4 regions of the Weizmannia sp. FSL W8-1119 genome follow, and region 4 is predicted to be linked to each of the others. Evidence: riboswitches for the same ligand, from Rfam matches in the RefSeq annotation. Region 4 holds a riboswitch; each other region holds the start of a gene.

Region 1 (5,906 bases), 1.7 Mb from region 4:
GGTCCGGTCTGTCAGGCATGTGCCTAAGAAAGTATCCTCGCCCCGTGCATTCGGCGGATTGTAAAACGGCAGCACACGGTCCGGGTCTGTTAAATTCAGCGTCAAATTCGATCCTGAAATAAATTTTGCCCGGTTAATCTCCGGCACTTCTTCCGCCTCATCCTTTACAAGCACACCTGTATCGGCATATGTCACCCCGCCGTTTTTCATCACGGTTTTGATCGTATCCCAATTGACAATATCGTTGCTCAAGGCCTCAATGAGCGTGCGGAAATCTTTTTCTTGCAGTGCGTCATTGAAAGAAATGAACGGAATCGGGGAAATGTAGCCGCAATGGTATCCGTTCGTAATATCGGCATTCCGGATATGTTCCAAATGCTTCCGGAGCACTTGCTGGCCCCCCCAGACAGCCGTTTTCCTGCTTTTTGTCACGGCAACCGGATACTCGTCATCATCAAGAAAAATGAGATAATCGATGCCTCTTTTCAACGCCTCATAAACGATGATATTGCGTTTGGACGCGTATCCTTCGCCGAACAAAAGGACTGCTTCTTTTCTGCTCATGCCCATTTGGGATACGAGTTCTTCGGTTGCTTTACGCGTCTCCTTCTCCCCGATGAAATAAGCCCGGTCAATATCTTCCATGCATTCCGTTTCAATATGTACAAAGTCTTCAGGCTCTGCATTTTCGTAGTGCAAATCATAGGCAACAAACAAATGCAGCTTGATCCTGTCGCTCTCCGTCAGTTCGGATTCCTTCAAGTTATACATATACGTTTTTAAAACATTTTTAAAACTTTTTCTTCCTGTTGCAAATCCGATGCCCACATTGATTTCCTTTGCCATTTGTTTCCCTCTCCTTTTGCATTTCTATTTCCTTATACCCTGTTTGCATGCGGACCGAAACATGGCATAAATTCCCCGGATTGCGGGTACACTTCGATTATGTTGCGTGCAATGTTTGAATGAAGATGAAAAAGTGTAAAAAGATAAAAAAGGATGCGCCCTGTTTTTTCCAGAAAGCCGGGAAAAACGGGCACATGAAAAAAGGAGCAGAGCAATGGCTGGGCAAATTCCTAATGAATAAACGATTGATGATACCATTGATTTGATGAAAGAAGGGCATCTCTACGTTAAAAACCGGACGGACGATTATCATGCAATTTTGTTTGAAACCCGTCTGCTCGGGCAAAAAGCGGTGTGCATCAGCGGCGAGGAAGCAGTCAAAATGTTTTATGACCCGGAAAAATTCAAACGAAACGGGGCTGTGCCGAAACGTATTCAAAAAACGTTATTTGGCGAAAATGCGATCCAGACGCTCGATGGAAAAGAGCATCTCCACCGGAAAGCGCTGTTTTTATCGCTGATGGGGCCGGATGCGCAGCAGCATTTGGCACAAATGGTCCGGGCAGCATGGGAAGCGCGCATCCCCGAATGGGAGCAAAAAGACCGTATTGTTTTGTTTGACATCCAACATGTGAAAAAGAAAACGCCTGCCGGTGAATGGCGGGCGTTTTCTTTTTTCTCAATCGTCGCTTCCCAAAATGCCGAGAATTTGCAAAATGTAAATAAACAGGTTGATAAAATCAAGGTACAGGCTTAAAGCCAAAAGCGGGACCATTTCCTCGGAAATGCCATGGTGCTTCATTTGGTTAAAGTCAAAAACAACATACAGGGAAAAAACAATCGCGCCAATGAAGGAGTACGCGAGCATCCCGGTTGAGGTTAACGGGCTGAAAATGCTGAATATTCCGATGAAGATCAGCGCCAACAATGCGACAAGCAATGCGGTGCTTAAAAAGCCAAGATCCCTCTTGGTAACGGCCCCAATAACACCCATCACGGCAAAAATGCCGAACGTGGAACCAAAAGCGAGCAGGACGACCTCAGCACCGGCCTGGGATGCATAATAAGCTACAATCGGATATGTCGTAATACCGGAAATAAAGGTGAAAGCATAAACGAACAAATACCCAACGCTCTTTTTCCTTCTTAACCAGAAAGCGGCGATGACCATTGCAATTTCTGCAACCATCAGCGGCATCATAAGCGCAGGCGGAATGAATCTCCCCGTATATAAACCCGCCGTTGCAAACAGCAGTGAAACGGCAAAGACGCCAAGCACTTTCTGGAATACAGACCTTGATTGTATGGCCTCCATAAAATCCCTCCTTTGTTTTTCTTATTACTATTATATTTTCACATCGCCCCTGATTTCAATCTTTCCGTCCCATTTTAAAAAATTTTGCGAATGCCCTTGACAAAAATAGGTGGAACATTTAAAGTGTATTTAAACTAAATAATATTTAAAATTCTTATCCAGAGAGGTGGAGGGACTGGCCCCTTGAAGCCTCGGCAGCGGTCTTTTTTAAAGAACTGTGCCAATTCCAGAAAGCATTGCTTGAAGATAAGAAGAGCGGACGGTTCAGTTTTGCAATCCAAACCTCTTCTTATTGCAGAAGAGGTTTTTTAATGGGCCCATGCAGCTAAAAGCAATTTTTTTCTGCGCACAGCAGCTGTTTTAAAAAATATCCAGAAAGAGGGAATCATGATGACGAAAACATTAACAAAAGCGCCGTACAGGGCAGACATTGTCGGAAGCTTTTTGCGCCCGGCCCGGTTGCACGAAGCGCGGGAAAAATTTGCAGCGGGAACCATCCCGGCCGAAGACTTGCGTGCAATTGAAAATGAAGAAATCCGCCGCCTGGTCGGCAAACAAATTGAAGCCGGCCTCGAAGCGGTAACGGACGGAGAATTCCGGCGGAGATTCTGGCATACGGATTTCATGGAACATTTAAACGGGGTAAAAGGGTACGTGCCGAACCATGGATACCGGTTTGTCGGCATCGAAACGGAAGCTTATGACGTCCGGGTAACCGGAAAAGTCTCCTTTAACCCGGACCATCCGCACATAAAAGATTTTATTGCGCTGAAAGAAATCGCCGGGGACAGGGCGGTTGCGAAAATGACTATTCCAAGCCCGAATCAGTTTTTCAATGCCGGAATCCGCAATGAAGACATTTACCCGGATCTTGAAGAATACGCAAATGATATTATCCAAACTTACCGGGATGCGATCAAAGCTTTTTATGATGCCGGCTGCCGCTACTTGCAGCTGGATGATGTTTATCTTGCCGGCCTGTGTGCACCGAAACTGCCGTTTGCAGACAGTGAGCTCGAAAGGGAAAGATTGATTGATCTCGCTTTACATGTAGCAAACAGCGTACTGGAAGGCAAGCCGGATGATCTGACCATCACAACCCATCTGTGCCGCGGCAACTACCAGTCGAAATGGGCTTTTGAAGGCCCGTATGATAAAATTGCCCCGAAAATCTTTGCAAATGAAAAAGTAGACGGGTTTTTCCTTGAATACGACGATGAGCGTTCCGGCGGGTTTGAACCGTTGAAATACATTCCGGAAGGCGGGCCGAAAGTCGTGCTTGGCATTTTCACATCGAAAAAGGGAGAGCTTGAAGATAAAGTGCTGATCAAAAACCGGATTCGGGAAGCATCCAGGCATGTACCGCTCGAACAGCTTTGCATCAGCACCCAGTGCGGCTTCTCCTCCACCCACCACGGCAATCTTTTAACAGAAGAGCAGCAGTGGGACAAAGTAAAATATATTGTGGATACCGCAAAGGAAATTTGGGGATAAACCGGGAAAACCCGCTGGGGCAGCCAGCGGGTTTTTTATCATGATGGAGGCACGAATCCCTTTCCTGTCTGCTTGTTCATGATCGAAGCACACAGCCCTTGCTTTAATGCGAATGCTGGGCACGGTTGACATTCCCCCGAACCCCGTGTGCGTGGGCTGCTTCTTCAGCCGGCGATTTAATGAAAAGCGTAATCGCAAAAGAGACCAGGCAGAGAATCGTGATCGCATGGAATGTCGGCATAAAGCCCCCGAGAAGGGAAGCGATGACCGATCCGGATAATGCGCCGATGCCGAAGCCTTGGTAAATCACTGAATAATTGGCGCTTTGATTTTTCAGGCCGAAGAAGTCTGAAATAATAGCCGGAAATACGGTGACATTTCCGCCGAAACCGAAAGCAATCGCAGCAACACAGATAAAGAACAGGGCGAAATTTAAGTGGGCATAGCTCAAAATGGAAACCGCAACGGCCGTCGCGAGCAGCGTCCCTGATACCACTTTCATTCTTCCCACATGGTCTGATAAACCGCCGAGAACGAGCCGCCCGATGGTGTTAAAGACGGCAATCAGCGCCACTGCATTGCTGGCCGTCGCAACATCCAGCCCGACAAGCCTCGTGCCGATGTCTTTAACAAGGCCGATCAGATATAAACCGCTCATACACGCCGTGAAGAACACGATGAATAAGAGGTAAGCTTGTTTCGTTTTGAGCATTTCTTTGATGGTAAAATCTTTTCCGGCCGGCTGTTTGGACACAGTACCGGATGTGGTTGTATTTTCTGCTTCTTTCAAGAGGAAAGATCCGCCGGTGATCATGGCAATTGCAATCACTCCCCAGCAAAGAAAAGCCTGTGTGACACCAAACGAACTGAGGATGGCACCGTTTACAAACTTAAATACCAGGCTGCCGGTCCCGTATGCCCCGACGGAGATGCCTGAAACGAGGCCTTTTTTATCCGGAAACCATTTCATTAAATTGGATAAAGTCGTGATATAAGCTGTCCCGTCTGCATAACCGACAATAAGGCCTGCCAACAGATAGAGCATCCAAAGTGAAGGTGCAAATGAACTCAAGATTAATCCTGCGCCAAGCAAAATGCCGGAAAAAGCAACCAAGCGGCGCAGCCCCCATTTTGCCTGCAATTTTGTCGCAAACAATGTCGATACTGCAAGTGCCAGGCTTAAAATAGAAAATGTCGTCGATACTGCACTCAATTGCCACCCGAATTTATCAACAAGCGGCTGGTTAAATAAACTCCATGTATAAACAGTCCCAAGCCCCATTTGTACAATCATCGTCCCTAATACAATCAGGCTGCGGTTTGCTTTTCGTTCTAACATGTCCGATTCCCTCCGTTTCTTCTGTCCTTTTCTACAGTTCAAATTATAGTACGAAAATAAGGAGGGAACTCATTTTCGGAACGAGAATGCTTTAAAAAGGAATAAACGGTATACAGAAAGGAATGGATGGCACAGGAACAAACCGCTTCTTGAAACTTTCCCGCGCAATGTCCATAAAAGATGGCATATGGATAAAATCAGGTATTCCAATTTATGCACAATCTTCCTGAAAAACGGTATTGCCGGAAGCAGGCCGTGCCCGCTTTTTCGGCGCAACACCTTGGAGGATGGCAAATTGGAAAGCAGGCAACTTTTCACACGCGAACGGCTGCAGTGCGCAAAGTAGGCCATGCTATTTTTCACGCCCGCCCCGGCAAAAAAGAAAAAAGCCGACATACACTTTTTGTTCATGCCAGCCGCTTTTCCTGCATGGCTGGGCGCTTTATGGCGCTTTATATTAAAAATGCATCAGCGCTTTAAACTGTTTCACATTTCTTCTGCTTACCGGTATTTCCGCGTCCATCCCTTTTAAACGGAGCAAATACGTCTGATTGAACCACGGCACAATTTCCCGGATCTTCGTTAAATTTACAAGATAAGACCGGTGGCAGCGAAAGAAAAGATCCTCAGGCAAAAGGGACTGGAACTCGGATATCGCCATGGGCATTTCAAACGTTTCCTGTTGTGTATAAACAAGCGTGATTTTTTCCTGAGCGGCGCAGTAAAAAATATCGTTTGCATCCGCCACAATAATTTTCTCTCCCTTGCGCAAATTCACCCGCTCTTTCCGGTGAAGCCCGCCATTTCGCGGCACAGCCCCTTCTTCTCCCGGCAATGGATGCTCTCTTTTATACGCAGCCTCAAGCCTTTTCAACATGGCGGCAATTCTTTTTTCTTCATATGGTTTTAAAA
Region 2 (5,906 bases), 2.0 Mb from region 4:
AAATTTGAGGTTTGCACAAAAAACCCCGCTGATATGGTTCAAGGTGTCCAAAGCTTCGAAGCAATTGATATCCAAGGAGGACCATGAATTATACTCAGAACAACAACATTACATAACCAGCAAAGACATGAGGTACACAAAAATCATAAAAATGAGTACAGTGAAGATGATGGTAAGAAAATGAACAGAAAAATTTGCCGGGACAAAAATGCCCTTCTCGATCTCTCTTCTTTTCCTTGCGTACTGCAACGCCGCCGTAATGCCAGTGATAAATCCGATCACACATGCGAAAATGCCCAAAAGGATGGCGAGTGTATTAATATATGGACTGGAGGCGATCCTTATGGTGAAGTGCAAGGAAGTCGTTAAAAAACCAACCCCGATAATGGAAATGGCTGTGCGGATCCATGCAAGAAATGTCCTCTCATTTGCCAGGTGCTGCTGGGCAAACTTCACACTGCCCTGCACTGTCTTTTTTTGGTTTTCCATAGACTGCTGCAACTCCAATCTGTGTAAAAATGCGTATATTTTTGAATTGTAATGGTTCTTCGATAACACGAAATCCCCTATCTATCAAGGTATTCAGTTAAACGAGCCATGTTTCAAACAAATGCAAAAAGAATCCATTTCTGATAAGGTTAAAACATCCACGAAATAACCATCAGAGGATTCTTATATTGGCTACTTTACCACAAAAAAGCTAAATTTCAATCGTCAAAATAATTTATCAAATTGTGAAAATTCTCTTTCTTCTGATATGGGTGAATTCATCTTTAGAGAATTCGATGAGAAAATTATTTTTTCGAAAACAATCGCTCAATTTCTTCATTTTCGTTGGTTGAAACTCACTCCCACCGAAACAGCCTGCCATTAAAAATTGAAAAATACAGGAAATTTGGACATGAGGAGTTCATTTATTTTTGTATCGCATGCGTCTTCAATATCGGAGTACTATTCATACAATGCGCCATACAGCCTGAAGCCGATTTTTCCCGGCATTTGTTTTCCATAGACCCATGGCAAAAAATATCGTATAATTTGTCGTATGAGGGAGGTGAAAAAGTGGATAAAGGAATTGACCAGAATGCGATTTTGCAGGCCATCCGTGAACTATCGGACCAAATCAAATCCGTGGAAAAAAATCTGTCCGAACGGATGAGTGCGCTGGAAAGCAGAATGGGGGCGTTGGAAAGCAGAATGGAGGCGCTGGAAACGAGAACGGCGTCTTTAGAAGAAGGCCAAAAAGAAATTAAAGAACAGGTCAGAAAAATTGACAAAAAACTGGATATCCTCAATCGTGATTTGCTTGACACAAGGGCAGATGTTGAATTCTTAAAAAAGTAAATTTCCCGTTTTTCTCTGCTCACATGAATAGCCGCAAGTCCCTCTTCTTACAAAAAGATTCTCAAAAAATGGTCCTCTTGGTTTGGTCCGGATCCCCGTTTCGAGATCCTTCACATCGCCAAAGAGGACTTTTTATATGCGTTGCCGGGATCACAATAGCCATGCAAGATCAACACTTTATATAGTGTTCACAAATTGAATTTACAAATCCTTTTCAATCACCCGCTCCCATGCCTTATATCCAAGAGTCTTTTTCCATCCTTATTTTAAGTGGAAGAAAAAAGAACCGGCACATTACCTGAAAAAAAGTTGTTGCCAAAAATTTTCCTTGCCGTTTCTTTCTCATTGTTTTTTAATGAAATTAGATCAAAAAGAAAACTGGGAAAAATGTGGGTGTTGTGTTGACGAAAGCCGCTTCGTTTATTTTGATCATTGTGCTCGGTTACATTTTGAAGCGGATTGGATTTTTTAAGCCGGATGATTTTCAGCTGGTTTCCCGCATGGTTTTAAACATTACATTGCCATGCGCCGTGATTACAAATTTTGAAAAACTCTCCCTTGAAACTTCGCTGTTAATGCTTGTCGCAATCGGCGTCATTTGCAATCTGGTGATGATTGCAACCGGCTATATCGTTTCCTGGCGCCGTACCCATACGGAAAAAGCCTTTAACATGATCAATTATTCCGGTTATAATATTGGCTGTTTTACACTCCCCTATGTACAAAATTTCCTGGGGCCCGTTGGCGTAGTGGCAACTTGCCTGTTCGATGCCGGCAATTCGGTTTTATGCACGGGCGGCACATATTCGATTGCTTCCGCCGTTGCCAACAACGAAAGAACAAATGCGGCATCTTACCTAAAAAATGTTTTCATCCATCCCGATGGATACCTATCTGATCATGCTTGCGCTGTCGCTTTTGCATATTACATTGCCGGCAGGCGTGACCGCATTTACCGGAATCATCGGACAGGCAAACGGCTTTCTGGCCATGCTGATGATCGGGATCGGTTTTGAACTCCGGCTTGAAAAAAGCCAGGTTGCGGGCATCTTAAAAGCCGTTATCATCCGTTACGGAATGGCCATCCTGTTTGCAGCATTTCTTTTATTTCCTGCTGCCGCTGCCGCTTGAAGTTCGGCTCGTGCTCGTGATTATCGCGTTTGCGCCGATTTACGCCGTCTGCACGGCATTTACCCAGAAATGCGGCGGCAATGTCGCCATGTCCAGCACGTTGAACTCGTTGTCCATTTTGATCAGCATTGTGTTGATGACCAGCCTGATGGTCGTGCTGAAGATCGCCTGAATCATGAAAAACCGCTTAGAGCTTCCATCCTCTAAGCGGTTTTTTGATACGGTATCCGGGTTTTCCAAGCAGCCGTTCAGGCACTTGGCGGCTGCCCGGCCGGTCTTGCGTCCAGTCCGTCATGCTCAGGACCTGGTGTTGATCTTAATCTGATACAAATCTCTTCTCCGGTCGGCCAGTTGCCGGACGGAGCCGCTGTTGCGGTTGCGGCGCAGCTTCTCAAGATCGACATCGCCGACAACGACGGTATCGACATTGGGATCGCATTCTCCGACAATGCCATCGCGGGCAAAGCCGAAATCGGAGGGAGAAAAGATCCCGGACTGGGCGTACTGGATATCCATGTTTTCCACGTGGGTCAGGTTGCCGACTGTTCCCGCAATACAGGTGTACACCTGGTTTTCAATGGCCCGCGCCTGTGCGCAGTAGCGGACGCGCAAATAGGCCTGGCGGTCGTCCGTGCAAAACGGGACAAAAATAATGTTCGCACCGTGGTCGACAGCGACACGGGCCAGCTCCGGAAACTCGATATCATAGCAAATCAGAATCGCAATTTTCCCGCAATCCGTATCAAATACATTGAGTTCGTTTCCTTCCGCGATCCCCCACCATTTCCGCTCATTTGGCGTAATATGGAGTTTGGTCTGCCTCTCAATCGTCCCGTCGCGCCGGAACAAAAAAGCGACATTGTAAATGCCCCCGTCTTCTTCCACAAAATGGGACCCGCCGATAATGTTGACATTGTAGCGTACGGCAAGCTCTGTAAACAGTTCAATATATTGGTCTGTGTACCCGGAAAGCCGGCGCACTGCCTGGTCAGGGCGTTTTTCTTCCAGGTAGGACATCAACTGCGTGGTGAAAATTTCCGGAAAAACGGCGAAATCAGAACCGAAATCCGCGGCCACATCGACATAATATTCTACCTGTCTGACAAAATCATCGAAGGAATCAATTTTTTTCATCATATATTGGATCGCTGTAATCCTGACCGGGAACGAAGCATGATAGACACGGCGGGACTTCGGCAAATAATCGACGTTATGCCATTCCATAAGCGTTGCAAATGAAGCGGATGCTGTATCATCCGGCAAATACTGCCTGTTGATCCGCATAATCTGGAACCCTTCAAGCAGCTGGAAGGACAGAACCGGGTCATAAATATTGTGCATCTCGACTTCTTCCACGTATTCGCGCGGGGTCATTTTGTCTTTATATTTGCTGTAATTCGGAATCCGGCCGCCAATGATGATGCTTTGAAGGTTCATTTTCCGGCAAAGCTCTTTCCGTGCCTCATACAAACGGTGCCCGAACTTCATGCGCCGGTATTCCGGGTCGATCATCACTTCAATGCCGTACAGGTTGAGCCCGTGCGGATTATGGTTGGTAATGTAGCCGTTCGCAGTGATCGTATCCCATGTATGCTGGTCTTCGTATTCATCGAAATTGACAATTAAGCTGGAGCAGGAACCGACGATTTTCCCTTCGTATTCCACGCAAAACTGCCCTTCCGGAAAAATCCGGATATGGCTTTCCAGCTGCTCGTGTTTCCACGGCTCCATCCCCGGAAAACATTTTTTCGACAATGCCATAATATCATCAATGTCTTCAAAGCGGATGTTCCGCACCTCGATTTTCTTCTCAAACTTGGATACATCTGTCTCTGGCACAATCTCACACCCTTAACACACTTTTTCTATTATCATACCCTATCCGAATCGGTTTTGCCCGAAAAGCAGCTGAAATGTCGAAAATATAAGTTGACAAATCGGAATAATATTATTTATCATAGTTTTAACAAATTATTTCTATACAGCTTATCAAGAGAGGGGGAGGGACTGGCCCGAGGAAACCTCAGCAACAGATTCTTTTTGGGAATACTGTGCTAATTCCAGCAAGCGCCAAGCTTGGAAGATAAGTTAAGGAGCCTCGCCCTCTTCTTAACTTTTCTTGAAGGGGGCCTTTCTTTTTTGGATCATCCGCATTGCCGGCCGGACCACCACGCACACACGAAATTTATTTTTGGGGGTATGAAAAATGGCTCATATTGATGAAACGAAAGTAGCCCGCATTATGGAATCATTGCAAAAACTGGAGTTTGGAACAGTGGTCATTTCGATCCATGAAGGAAACATCACACAGATCGAAACAACCGAGAAAGTCCGGTTTGCACTGGAAAAGAAAAAAGCGGCACTTCCCAAGCAAAAGATGGGATGACGGGCGCCGGCATTCCGGTTATCTCTTTTCCCGTTGTTCGTGCTACACGAATACCGGCATTTGGATATCGTCCAAATGCCGGATTTGTTTAAGAGTACAGCGGTATGGAAATTTGCGGAAATGCTGTTTTTAAAGCAGCATTCAGGCGGTCGGCTGCTTGCCTGTCCAGCTCATAAAAACCACCCCTCTTTTTCACTTGTTGGTCGAGAATAAACACCCCTTTTTCGATGCACGTTGTCCCGAGTGAGGCCAAAACCGGTTTCAAGGCGTAATCGAGCGCGAGCAAGTGGCCGAATGTGCCGCCCATGGCGAGCGGCAGCACCTGTTTGCCGGATAAGCCATTTTGCGGCAAAAGATCCAGAAACGTCTTGAGCAGTCCGGAATAAGACGCTTTATAGACCGGTGTCAAAATGATTATCGTATCGCCTTCTTCCACTTTTCCTAATGCCCCGGTGATGGGCGGGCTTTGCCGGGCATGCATTAAATCGCCGGCCGGAAGTTCCCGGATATTGATGAGCTCCGGTTCGTACCCGTGCCCCCTTAACCCGGCCCTGATATAATCACGGATCCCATTTAATCTCGTATACGCAGAAGGGCTCCCGTTCAGCAGTACTATTTTTTCCGCCATATGAATCCCTCCATTTCTTCCTTAATTTTTCATTGCATGCAAAACCGGGTGGCCGCTCCCTAAAATGCGGTTTAAAATATGATTGGCCGTTGCTGCAAAGAGGGCGTGGTCCCTTTTCCGCGGATAAGGGAGTTTTACCGGGCAGTCCATCGCAATTTCCCCTTCTTCGATTAACACTACCCGATCGGCGAGGGCGACTGCTTCTTCCACGTCATGCGTCACCAATATGGCTGTAAAATGTTTTTCGAGCCAAAGAGACTGGATCAGCGCATGCATTTCAATCCGGGTTAAAGCATCAAGCGCCCCAAGCGGTTCATCGAGGAGAAGGATGTCCGGCTCATGGATTAATGCCCTCGCCAGCGCCACCCTTTGTTTCTGCCCGCCGGATAAGGATGAAGGCCAATCATCCGCACGCCC
Region 3 (5,906 bases), 500 kb from region 4:
GGAGTTTGATGACTGTTACGCCTTTTCCGCTGCCGCAAAGGCATGTCCATGAAGGCAGCTTAAGCCCCTTTACAAGATAAACGCCTTCCGGTACGATCACTTTCACGCGGCCGTTTCCCAGTGCTTTTTGGAATGCCGCTGTGCAGTCGGTTTTTCCATCGCCGGCAGCCCCGAAATCTGCCACATTGACTGTACGGGATGCCACAGACAGCAGCCGGCTGTATGCTTGATCCAATATCGTTTTCCATTCCGGGTAGACAAGGCCGTTCTGATCTGCAAGGGTTTTATACGGTTCAACCGGATATCTCCGGTTCAGCAGCAGCCGTGAAAGGGAAAACGGTTTGTGAAATTCCGGCTGGCAGTATTTTTGAAAAAGCGCTTCATTTTCCTGGATTAGGGTACCCGGCTGGACTGCCCTGCGTGAAAGCTGGCGCAGCAGCATGCCGTTTGTCCGGGGGTCATGATGCTTATCCAAATGAATCATTTTTTCACCCCGCTTTGCCTTCATTCAGTCTCTGTCATTGGATATATGTAGTTTACCCCCGCAGGTTGGAAAATGCACTGAAAAAGGAAGACTCTTTTCTAAATCATTGTTGTTGGCATAAAAAAGATTGAATTTTATGTTAAAATCGAAGAAAAGGAAGGTGGAAGTCAATGAGCCTGCCAAAATGTTCTGATTGTAACCATCCATTTAAGTGGATTTATATCTTTAAGAGATTATGGAAGTTTGACCAAACCATAGAATGTCCAAATTGTAAAGCCAAGTTATATCCAAGTTTGAAGTTTCGAAATAAAGTTGGATATTTTTCCCTGCTTTGCTTTTTCATCTCATTTGGACTAATGATATTGGGCATTCCAAAAATTGCATTCATAACACTAATCATCATTATTTGGGCTTGTTTGATTCTTATGATGCCTTATGTTTATTCGTTTGATCATAAAGAAAGGCCTCTATGGTAAAAGGGAACGAATAGTTGTCGCCCTTTTAAATGGCTTCAAAAATCCAGGTGATGATGAAACGCGGAGCTGAGCCGGTACGCCGCAAGTTTAAAGGTGAATTGATGAACCGATTTGGTACAGAGCAAGATTTGAAAAAAACACATGCAAGCAAAGATTGGAAACCATTTCATCAAATGAGAAAGAAAAAGGTGGCCCAAAACTACATGTAACACTTTTCGTGAAAATGGGCCTTATTTTCTTTATCAGAATTTTTCGTTGACGAATAGCATAAGAAGGTATACAATAAACTTTAAGCTTATATGTTGTTATTTTCTTATCAAGAGAGGTGGAGGGAAGGGCCCTGTGAAGCCTCGGCAGCAGGTCCGAAAACGGGTACTGTGCCAATTCCTGCAGGTGGTGGCCTGAAAGATAAGAAGATTTCCCGGGAATGGATATCTTCTTACTTCAGGGTAAGAAGATTTTTGTCGTTTAATCCTTAGTAATCGAATAAGAAAGAAGGGAATAGAGTGGAGCAAACGCGGCTCACATATGAACAGTTTACGTCGGATCCGTTTGCAGTGTTCGTGCCGGAAGATGAAACAAAGGGCGCATTGGAAATTTTGCAGTGGGCATATGGCACGTACGGTAAATCAGTGGTATATGCGTGCAGCTTCGGCGCAGAAGGAATGGTGCTGATTGATCTCATTTCGAAAGTCAGAGAAGATGCGGATATCGTATTTTTGGATACGGACCTGCACTTTCCGCAAACTTACGAATTGATTGAAAAAGTGAAAAAGAAATATCCGGCTTTAAATATCCAAATGAAAAAACCGTCGCTTACGCTTGATGAACAGGCGGCGCAATACGGATCTGCCCTTTGGAAAAGGGATCCGGACCAATGCTGCTATATCCGGAAAATCAAGCCGCTTGAAGAAACGCTGCAGGGAGCGTCGGCCTGGATATCCGGCTTGCGGCGGGAGCAATCGCCGACAAGGGCGAAAACGAATTTTGTCAATAAAGATGAAAGGTTCCATTCGATTAAAATTTGCCCGCTGATTCATTGGACATGGGATGACGTTTGGAACTATATCAAGTCCCATCATCTTCCGTATAACGAATTGCATGACCAGGGATATCCGAGCATCGGCTGTTTCCCGTGCACACGTGCTGCTGGAAACAGCGACTCAAGAGCAGGAAGATGGGCGGGCTTTCATAAAACCGAATGCGGGCTGCATACGGTTCAGAAAAAGTAAGGCTGCCCGGTGGTGCTGCGGCAAAAACGGCCATCCCTTCTAAGCCGCTGCTACAGCCACTCCGGGAGAAGTGGGCGCATAAACCAAACCAACCAGTTATCCGATTAAGTTTAAAGCAGGTGAAGAAATGAGAAAAGTATATTTAGTCGGGGCAGGGCCCGGCGATTCGGAACTGATCACAGTGAAAGGATTGCGCATGATCCGGGAAGCGGATGTCATTTTATATGACCGCCTGGTGAATCCGGATCTGTTAAAAGAAGCAAGGCCGGATGCGGAACTCGTCTACTGCGGGAAAAAGCCGGACGCCCATACGATGTCGCAGGATACGATCAACCACCTGCTTGTGAAGTTTGCCAACCAAGGCAAAACTGTTGTCCGTTTAAAAGGCGGCGATCCGTTTATATTCGGCAGAGGCGGGGAGGAGGCGGAAGTACTGGTGCAAAAGCATATTCCGTTTGAAATCGTTCCGGGGATTACGGCCGGTTCCGCCGTGCCCGCCTATGCCGGCATTCCGCTCACCCACCGCGGGCTCAGTACATCCGTTGCTTTTATCGCGGGCGTCACGAAAAAAGGCGAAGATCTTGATGCATACTGGTCCAAATATGCGGGAATTGATACACTTTGCATTTATATGGGCGTGAAAAATCTGCCGCTCATCTGTGCGCAACTGATAAAGCACGGCAAATCGCCGGACATGCCGGCTGCACTTATCCGCTGGGGCACGACGGAAAAACAGGAAACCGCGGTCGGCACGCTTGGAAATTTAAGTGAAAAGGCGGACGGGTTGCGCAACCCATCGCTTTTGATCATCGGAGAAGTGGTAAAACTGCGCGATGAGTTGAAATGGTTTGAACAGCTTTCCGCTGCTCCGGCCTGTACCGGGTGAACGGGTATGAAACAAGGTGTTTTATATGTCAGCCACGGCAGCCGTGTGCCCGAAACCGCCCGGGAAGCAACAGCGGCAATCCGGCAAGCGATGGCACAGGTGGATGCGGATCTCCAGGAAATTTGTTATCTGGAAATTGCGGAACCGGATATTGCAGCAGGGATTGATGCGCTTGTCCGGGGCGGCGCAGGGCGTATCGCCGTTGTGCCGGTATTGCTGCTGAGTGCCGGGCATTATTATGAGGATATCCCGCGTGCGATCCGGGAAGCGAAACGACGTTATCCGCATATTGTGTTTACGTACGGCCGCCCGCTCGGCGTCGGGGACCGGATCACCGGAATTCTGGCGGAAAATATTTTGGAAACCGGCATGCCTCCGGGTGCCTGGATTCTGCTGGTCGGACGCGGCAGCCGCAATCCGGAAACACTGTGCGATTTTGCAAAAATTGCGGACGGGCTGGGCGTGCAACTGGGGGCAGAACAGATCAAAACGGCTTATTTGGCGGTGCTTGAGCCCCGTTTTGATGAGGCGCTGAAGGAGCTGGCCGCGGCCGGGCGCCCGGTGGTTGTGGCCCCATATCTTTGGTTCACCGGCGTGCTCGTCCGGTCGCTGGAAAAGAAAGTGGGCATGCTGCAGCGGGAAGGATATGATATCCGGCTGGCACGGTATCTCGGCTGTCACCCGGATATGGCGGACGCATTGGCCGGCCGGGCAAAGGAAGCGTTGGGTGCAGAGGCTTTTATTTGAGATTCCGGGACCTTTTTTGCCCCCGGAAAGCCTGGGGGAAGCCTGCGGCGTTTTCTATTGTGAACCCCTCCCTTATTTGGGGGAGATGCAGTTTAAAAAATGCCTGGGTGCGGTGTTTCAATGTGCGTACCGGCACTTTTTTGGGCCCGATCAGCCTGAAAGATGCCCGCGGTCCGGCGCTCCATTGTGCATGCCGGCACTTGCCCGGTTCCGGCTCCCCAGGAAACGCTGGAAAGGGAGCGTACGGGCACATTCACGAAAATGGCAGGAAGCACGAGGCGTTTCTGCACCGGATAAACTGGAAAGGAGATCAGGAATGGTTTGGGTACCGGTTATGGTCAATTTAGACGGGAAGCAGGCTGTGGTCATCGGCGGCGGAAAAGTGGCGGCACGCAGATTCCGGCTCTTCCAGGAAGCGGGGGCATGCGTTACCGTCGTGAGCCCGCACCTGAACGATGAATTGCAGGTTTTGGCGCAACAACACGCGTTCATTTGGAAACAGAAAACATTCGAACCGGAAGACATCCGGGAGGCCGATGTGGTTGTTGCAGCGACAAATGATCCGGAGACAAACAGCCGGATTGTTGCACATGCCCCGGCCCAAGCCCTCGTGAACGATGCCGGCCATGCGCGAAGCGGCAACCTTGCTTTTCCGGCGTTTTTCCAAAAGGGCAGGCTTTCCATCAGTGTCTCTACAGCCGGGGCAAGCCCGAAACTGGCTTCCCGCATTGTAAATGAATTATCCAGGCATTATGATACGAACTACGCCCAATATGTGGATTTTTTATACGAGTGCCGCCAGCTTCTGAAGCAGCCGCAGTTTTCTGCATCGGAAAAAAGCGAGTGGCTGGAAAAGCTGCTTGGAGAAGCATACCGCAAGCCTGAAAAACAGCAGGAAGCCTTGTCTTTCTTTCGCAGCCGCATGCAAGGGACTGCCCACTGAAAAACGGATGAAGATTAGCGCCCATCTTTGGGAAATCAGCCGGTGTGCCCGGCGAAAAACTTGGCAAGCCCGTTTGCAACCCGGAATGGCTTCCGTTACAATAGGGTTAAAATTTTCACAAAAAGGAGTGTCGCCTTCATGTCATTGGAAGATGTCAAAGCTTATTTTAAGCAGTGGGACCGGGAAGAAGATGTGCTCGTCCTGCCGTCATCAAGCGCGACGGTTGAACTTGCAGCTGAGGCGCTGCACACGGAACCGGAACGGATTGCAAAAACGCTTGCGTTCAGGGGTACCGGTGGGGAAGAAGCCCTTCTTGTTGTCACCGCGGGAGATGCGAAAATCGACAATAAAAAATTCCGGCAAACATTCGGCGGGAAAGCGCGGATGCTGTCACCAGAAGAAACGCTCGAGCATACCGGCCATGCTGTCGGCGGCGTCTGCCCGTTCGGTTTGAAAAAAGATTTGCCGGTCTATATGGACGTCTCACTCAAACGGTTCACGACTGTATTTCCGGCATGCGGGAGCGGCAACTCGGCAATTGAACTGACCTGCGAAGAATTGTATACATACGGGAAGGCCGAAAAATGGGTGGACGTCTGCAAGGGCTGGAAAACGGTGGAAGATTACCAGCAAGTAGCTGGGACTGGTGTCTTATCGGATCCGCAATAATCTACGTGTCGCTTCAGACTTGCCTTTGAGATGGAAAGAGGCCCCGGGTACGCGCCGGAAAATGCTTGATATATAATTAGGGCTTCCTGAATAAGCAAAATTCCTAGATTTGGCAAGGATGCTGACAGCTTTGGCATAAATTTAATGCGAGGCCTTCGTTTTTGCTTGCTTTCTTAATGTAGACGCGCCTTATGTGAAGGAAGGCCATCTTTTTTTCGTGCTTTCTTAACGTAGACGGGCTCTATGTTAAGAAAGGCCGTCAATTTTTCGTACTTCCTTAACGTAGACGCCCTCTATGTGAAGAAAGACCTTCAATTTTCCGTGCTTCCTTAACATAGACGGGCTCTATGTGAAGAAAGGTCATCTTTTTTTCGTGCTTCCTTAACGTAGACGGGCTCTATGTTAAGAAAGACCGTCAATTTTTCATGCTATCTTAACGTAGACGCGTTCTATGTGAAGAAAGACCTTC
Region 4 (5,906 bases):
CATCAAGCGGCCCGGCGGTCTCCGGTGCAGCCGGCACCCATAAGCTCCCGATCCGGAACAGGTGTGCAGGCCGTCCGTGCCGACAAAATTGTATAGTGGGATCAGCCCGGAACGGATCCCGTGCAAGTTTTCTGGATCGCCTGTTGGCATTCCGCCGTGGCGGCCTTCGCACGAACCTGCCTGGCCCGTTACCTGCTTTTACCGGGCTGTAACAGCCGTCGCTTTTGTAATGGCTTGATCGAGGTCGGCTGTCAAATCTTCGACGGCTTCAAGCCCGACAGACAGGCGGATCAAATCACCCGTGACCCCTGACTTTTCCAGTTCTTCATCGCTCAGCTGCGAATGCGTGGTCGTTGCCGGGTGGATGATCAGCGATTTCGCATCGCCGACATTCGCTACATGCGACCACAGCTTGATATTGTCGATCACGCGCCTTCCTGTTTCCCGGCCGCCTTTCACACCGAAGTTAACAATGGAGCCGTAGCCGCCGTTCAAATATTTTTGCGCCAGCTCATGGGACGGATGGTCTTCAAGTCCCGGATAATTGACCCATGCAACATCCGGATGGCTTTTCAGAAATTCCGCGACTTTCAACGCATTTTCGTTATGCCTTTCCACGCGCAGATGCAGCGTTTCAAGCCCTTGCAGGAATAAAAAGGCGTTGTCCGGGCTTAAAGCCGGCCCGAAGTCGCGCAAAAGCTGAACGCGAAGTTTTGTGGCGAACGCAGCCTGTGCCGTGTCGACGCCGTAGCGCAAGCCGTGGTAGCTCGGATCCGGTTCGCTGAAGTCCGGAAATTTCTCTGTGTTCCAGTCAAAATGCCCGCCGTCAACGGCAACACCGCCGATCGCCGTTCCGTGCCCGCCGATCCATTTTGTCGCCGAATGGACAACCACGTCCGCTCCCCATTTGATCGGATTCGAGCCATACGGAGAAGCAAACGTGTTGTCGACAATCAAAGGAATGCCGTTTTCATGGGCAACTTCCGCCACTTTTTCCACGTCGAGCACCTGCAGGCTTGGGTTGCCGATAATTTCCGCATACAATGCTTTCGTTTTCGGGGTGATCGCCTGGCGGAACGCTTCAGGGTCAGACCCGTCCACAAACTTGACGTTAATGCCGTATTTCGGCAATGTCACGGCAAACAAATTATATGTGCCGCCGTAAAGATTGCTGGCGGATACGATGTCGTCGCCCGCACGCACAATATTCAAAATGGAGAAGGCAATGGCCGCCGCGCCGGATGATAAACCGACAGCCGCCGTTCCGCCTTCCAGTGCGGCAACGCGTTTTTCAAACACATCCACAGTCGGATTGCCAAGGCGGGAATAAATGAAACCTTCTTTTGATAAATTGAAGACGCCCTCTGCATGTTCTGTATCCGGAAAAACGTAAGAAGTCGTCCGGTATACCGGCACGGCGCGCGAGCCTGTCGCCGGGTCCGGTTCCTGGCCCCCGTGCAGCAATAAAGTTTCCGGTTGTAATGATGATTGTGTCATTTTTAAATCCTCCTGGTTTTTTAAAATTTTCCTGCGAAAGATGGAAGAGGAAATGAAAAACCCTCTTCGTAAGGGAAGAGGGTTACAATGTATGTAAGTTCCTCCCTTATCTTTCAGACGCATGTCTGTAGGAATTAGCACCTTTTCAGGCAAATGCCTGAAGGTTGCCGGGCTTCGCAGGGCCTAGTCCCTCCGCCGCTCTAGATAAGAGTTTCTTTTCATAATTCAATTTTGAATGACTTATTGTTTAAGATTATAGAAGACCAATGGCAAACCGTCAACCTTTTTTTGAAAAATTTTCTTTTTCTTCTACAAAATTGGCGACAACAGCCGGGAAATGGACTCTTTAAACCGTACATAAAGCGGCCGGTTCTGGTAAACATGGAGCGTTAATTCGGTTGATTTGGCCATGTCGTCCCGGAAAATGCCGGCAAGTGTGCCGGAAAGCTCGCGGTCGTACAGCACGGCGTTCACTTCAAAATTGAGGCGGAAACTGCGCACATCAATATTGGCCGTGCCGACGGAAGCAATTTTCCCGTCTACGACAATCATTTTCGCGTGGATGAACCCATTTTGATAAATGTACACTTTGACGCCCGTTTTTAACAGCTGGCCGATGTTGGAAAGCGTCGCCCAGTAGACAAACATATGGTCCGGTTTATTTGGAATCATAATCCGGACATCCACTCCGGATAAAGCGGCAAGCGTCAGCGCGTTCAGGAGGCTGTCATCCGGAATGAAATACGGTGTTTGCAAATAAATATATTTTTTGGCGGAATTAATCATCTTAATGTAGCTGTTTTTAATCTGCTCCCATTCGGAATCGGGGCCGCTTGAGACAATCTGGATATCGGTTTCCCCCTGCGGCGGGATGACCGGGAAATAACGTTCTTCATTTTTCACATCATGCGGCGATGCCTGATTCCAGTCTAAAATAAAGCGGGTCTGCATGGCATAAACAGCGCTCCCGGAAATCCGTAAATGCGTGTCCCGCCAATAACCAAATTTTTTATTCAGGCCAAGATACTCATCGCCGACGTTAAAACCGCCGATATAACCGACCCGTCCGTCGATAATCGCCAATTTCCGATGGTTTCTGAAGTTGACGCGCAAATTAATGAGCGGGATACGGGCTGGAAAAAAGGACGCCACTTCCCCTCCGGCTTCAATCAGCGGCCGGAAAAATTTGCGGCGGAACAGCATCCGCGATCCCATATCATCATAAAGCAGCCGCACCTTTACGCCTTCTCTTGCTTTTTGGGACAGCAGTTCAATCAATTCATGGCCGAGACGGTCATTCCGGAAAATATAATATACAAGATGAATACTGTCTTTTGCATTCCGGATGTCTTCAAATAAAGCCTGGAATTTTTTTCTGCCGTCTGTGAAAATATCGACGTGATTGTCCTGGGAAAGGATCGACCCGTCATTCATCAGCAGCATATAAACGAGATCCTTATACTGGGCTGTCCGCTCATCATGAAACGGAAACCGGTTTTCGCGCAGCAGTTCAATCTGCTGCTGGGAAATTTCCTTAATGCCGATCTTCTCCTGTACCTTCCAGTCAAAAATTTTCCGGCGGCTTAAATTTTGCCCGAATATCAAATACAGGATAAAGCCGGCAATCGGCAGGAATAGCAGCACCAAAAGCCAGGCCCAGGTTGCGCCGACATCCCGCCGTTCTAGGAAAATAATGGTTCCTGCCAGAATAAAATTCAAAAGAAACAAGATAACCAGTAGTACCGTTACAATCATTGCGTTCTCCTTTTCGTACACCCTTTGTTCCTGTTGTAGGTTTGTTCCCGGCCGGTATCCGGGAACACGGTGAAGTGTTTTGAAATTGATATAGGATATGTTTGCGCAGCAAAAATAACAATTGTATCATACCATAATATTTGCGTCTTACCTATCATACAGCACTTTCCCTGCCATTGCATGCAAAAAGAACCGCACCAATAGATACGGTTCTTTTTCACGCCTTTATTAAAAGTTAACGTAGTTTCTCGGGTTTTGGGCACCGGCATGTGGCGGCGGTGTCCAGCGTCCGTTATAAATTTCAAAGTGAAGATGGGGCCCTGTTGATTCCCCGGTATTTCCCATTGCGCCGATCTGCTGCCCTTTGCTGACGTGCTGCCCGGTGCTGACGCTGTACGAGCTCAAGTGGGCATAAACGGTCGTGTACAACTTCCCGTTAATATAGTGGGTGATCATGACGCAATTTCCGTATGAAGAAGAGCGGTACGCCCTGAACACGACACCGTCGGCTGCAGCGACAACCGGTGTCCCGATGCTGTTGGCAATGTCAACGCCCGGATGGAACCCGCCGGAGCGCTCGCCGAATCCGGATGAAATATATCCGGATGCCGGACGTGTAAAGGCCCCGGAAGAGACTTCCGGAAGCGGCCCGCCGGAATGGCTCCCAGAACTTGGGCTGGCCGATGATGCAGCGCTGGTTGTTCCTGCTTTCGAACCTGTTGATCCTGCATTCGTATTCGTTTGAGCCTTTGCTGCTGCATCTGCTTTTGCCGCCACCTCTTTTCTTGCTTCAGCCTGCTTTTTCGCAAACGCAATCGCTTTTTCAATGGAAGCTTTCTGGTCAGCCAGGATGCTCTTTTGTTCACTCAGCGACATTTTCTCTTCTTTGAGGCTATCTTTTTGTTTGTCCAGCTGTTTGATTAACGCCGATTTCTCGCTCTCATCCTGTTTCAGACTGTCTTTTAATGATTGTAAATCAGACAGCATCGATTCCAAATCGGACAGTTTCTTCTCTACTGATGCCTGTTTGTCTTTTAAATCCTGTTCATCTTTTTTCTGTTCTTCCAAAATTTGCCGGTCTGCTTCAACCAATGTCTTCATTGCCGAAAAGCGGTCAATAAAATCACCGACGCTTTTCGCTTCCAAAAAAACATCCAAATAATTAACCGAACCGCCGCCGTTTTTCTGCATTGCGCGGGCGCGGTCTTCTAAAATGGCGTTTCGGTCTTCAATCCGCTTTTTGATTTCGGCGATATTTTTCTTCAGATCAGCAATTTGGCTTTTCGTTGTGCTGATATTCTGTTCCTGCTCGCTGATTTTTTTGTTCGCCGATTGAATTTTAGACTCAATCGCCTCAAGCTGGCTGCCGAGAGAAGCCTGCTTTTCTTGAATGTTGGAAATCTGGTTGTCTTTTTTGTCCATTTCGGATTGGACATTGGAAAGTTTACTCTCAATCTCGCTTTTTTTCTGCTGCAAATCTCCTGCCGCACTCGCATTGGACTGGTAGCCGAACAGGCCGCCCAAGCTGAGCGTGCATACAACGGCAGCAGGCAGAACGGAACGCTTCTTCATCTTTTTCCCCCTCAGAGCAATATGGTTTTGTTTTATGTATCCGGGGACGCAACGCCCCGTTTTTCCTATGTTTTAAAACGAACGGAAAAGGGTATAGCATAAAAATCAGGCGGACGCGACCGGAATACACCCCTGCCGTTCCCGTTACACTTTCAAATAACGGCGGATCGACATCGAACTGCCCCAGATTCCGATGCAGACGCCAAGCACGAGCAGCAGGCCGTCTATGCCGTAAATGAACGGACTGATATCAAGCATATGGATAATATTGTTTTGAAGCTTCGGCTCCACGATTTTGTAAACGGAGTAATAGCCGAAGGAAATCAGCACAATCGGCAGAATGGACCCCAGGATCCCGATCCAGAGCCCTTCGAGAAGAAAAGGCCAGCGGATAAACCAGTTTGTCGCCCCTACCAGTTTCATAATCTCGATTTCTTTTCTTCTGGCAAAAATCGTAATTTTAATCGTATTCGAGATAAGGAACATCGCCGTAAGGAGCAGGGCAATGATTAACACAACCCCGACATTGCGGCAGATACTTAAAACATGGAACAGCTTTTCCACTTTTCCTTTACCGTAAATGACGGATTCAACATGGTCCATTTTTTGAATTTGCGCTGCAACTTTCGGCGTGTCTGTCGGCTGCTTTGTTTTGACAATAAATACATCATACAATGGGTTGTCCTGCTGGAACAGTTTAAAATCATCACCCATTCTTTTAATCAATTCTTTTAATTCCTGTTGTTTAGAAGAAAACTTGACAGAATTGACGGCATCCAGGCTCTCAATCTCGCTTTTCAATTTTTCCCTGTCGGCAGCCTTTGCCGCTAAATCGATATGGACGCGAATTTCCACGTCGTTTTCAATATCGGAAGCAAATTTATTCATGTTCAGGATGATGACAAAAAATACGCCGACCAGAAGCAGGGTAATCGTTACGGCACTTGCCGATGCAAACATCATCCAGCCATTCCGGCCAAGGCTTTTAAAACTTTCCCGGAAGTGGCGTTTAAGCGTATTAATCTTCATAACCGTAACCTCCCAGCTGCTCATCGCGTACCACTTTCCCGCCTTCAATAGCG

What was found. A riboswitch is a leader RNA that binds a small molecule or an ion and turns the genes downstream of it on or off. The one in region 4 is predicted to bind S-adenosylmethionine.
Region 1: linked by a shared signal. The riboswitch ahead of NSQ19_RS12090 (5-methyltetrahydropteroyltriglutamate--homocysteine S-methyltransferase) and the one ahead of NSQ19_RS03440 (O-acetylhomoserine aminocarboxypropyltransferase/cysteine synthase family protein) in region 4 are both predicted to bind S-adenosylmethionine.
Region 2: linked by a shared signal. The riboswitch ahead of NSQ19_RS13245 (YezD family protein) and the one ahead of NSQ19_RS03440 (O-acetylhomoserine aminocarboxypropyltransferase/cysteine synthase family protein) in region 4 are both predicted to bind S-adenosylmethionine.
Region 3: linked by a shared signal. The riboswitch ahead of NSQ19_RS01280 (phosphoadenylyl-sulfate reductase) and the one ahead of NSQ19_RS03440 (O-acetylhomoserine aminocarboxypropyltransferase/cysteine synthase family protein) in region 4 are both predicted to bind S-adenosylmethionine.

What each region holds. Positions count from the first base shown of each region.
Region 1 covers NZ_JBBOZL010000001.1:2,437,273-2,443,178, forward strand. The annotation lists gene NSQ19_RS12075 (hypothetical protein) at 1-846, opposite strand, end outside; gene NSQ19_RS12080 (hypothetical protein) at 1,112-1,603, shown strand; gene NSQ19_RS12085 (Bax inhibitor-1/YccA family protein) at 1,526-2,161, opposite strand; SAM riboswitch class I at 2,313-2,414, shown strand; gene NSQ19_RS12090 (5-methyltetrahydropteroyltriglutamate--homocysteine S-methyltransferase) at 2,552-3,655, shown strand; gene NSQ19_RS12095 (L-lactate MFS transporter) at 3,759-4,994, opposite strand; gene NSQ19_RS12100 (LytR/AlgR family response regulator transcription factor) at 5,452-5,906, opposite strand, start outside.
Region 2 covers NZ_JBBOZL010000001.1:2,699,165-2,705,070, forward strand. The annotation lists gene NSQ19_RS13220 (YidH family protein) at 109-489, opposite strand; partial or broken gene NSQ19_RS15795 (IS1380 family transposase) at 678-829, shown strand; gene NSQ19_RS13225 (hypothetical protein) at 1,063-1,344, shown strand; gene NSQ19_RS13230 (AEC family transporter) at 1,746-2,360, shown strand; gene NSQ19_RS13235 (hypothetical protein) at 2,435-2,647, shown strand; gene NSQ19_RS13240 (bifunctional GNAT family N-acetyltransferase/carbon-nitrogen hydrolase family protein) at 2,773-4,314, opposite strand; SAM riboswitch class I at 4,459-4,565, shown strand; gene NSQ19_RS13245 (YezD family protein) at 4,682-4,861, shown strand; gene ssuE (NADPH-dependent FMN reductase) at 4,950-5,489, opposite strand; gene NSQ19_RS13255 (ATP-binding cassette domain-containing protein) at 5,511-5,906, opposite strand, start outside.
Region 3 covers NZ_JBBOZL010000001.1:239,665-245,570, forward strand. The annotation lists gene NSQ19_RS01265 (glycosyl hydrolase family 28-related protein) at 1-484, opposite strand, end outside; gene NSQ19_RS01270 (TIGR04104 family putative zinc finger protein) at 655-960, shown strand; gene NSQ19_RS01275 (hypothetical protein) at 990-1,169, shown strand; SAM riboswitch class I at 1,271-1,375, shown strand; gene NSQ19_RS01280 (phosphoadenylyl-sulfate reductase) at 1,467-2,192, shown strand; gene cobA (uroporphyrinogen-III C-methyltransferase) at 2,320-3,078, shown strand; gene NSQ19_RS01290 (sirohydrochlorin chelatase) at 3,085-3,825, shown strand; gene NSQ19_RS01295 (NAD(P)-binding protein) at 4,142-4,768, shown strand; gene NSQ19_RS01300 (YbaK/EbsC family protein) at 4,907-5,437, shown strand.
Region 4 covers NZ_JBBOZL010000001.1:738,906-744,811, reverse strand. The annotation lists gene NSQ19_RS03440 (O-acetylhomoserine aminocarboxypropyltransferase/cysteine synthase family protein) at 199-1,497, opposite strand; SAM riboswitch class I at 1,601-1,708, opposite strand; gene cls (cardiolipin synthase) at 1,807-3,252, opposite strand; gene NSQ19_RS03430 (murein hydrolase activator EnvC family protein) at 3,481-4,824, opposite strand; gene ftsX (permease-like cell division protein FtsX) at 4,969-5,853, opposite strand; gene ftsE (cell division ATP-binding protein FtsE) at 5,843-5,906, opposite strand, start outside.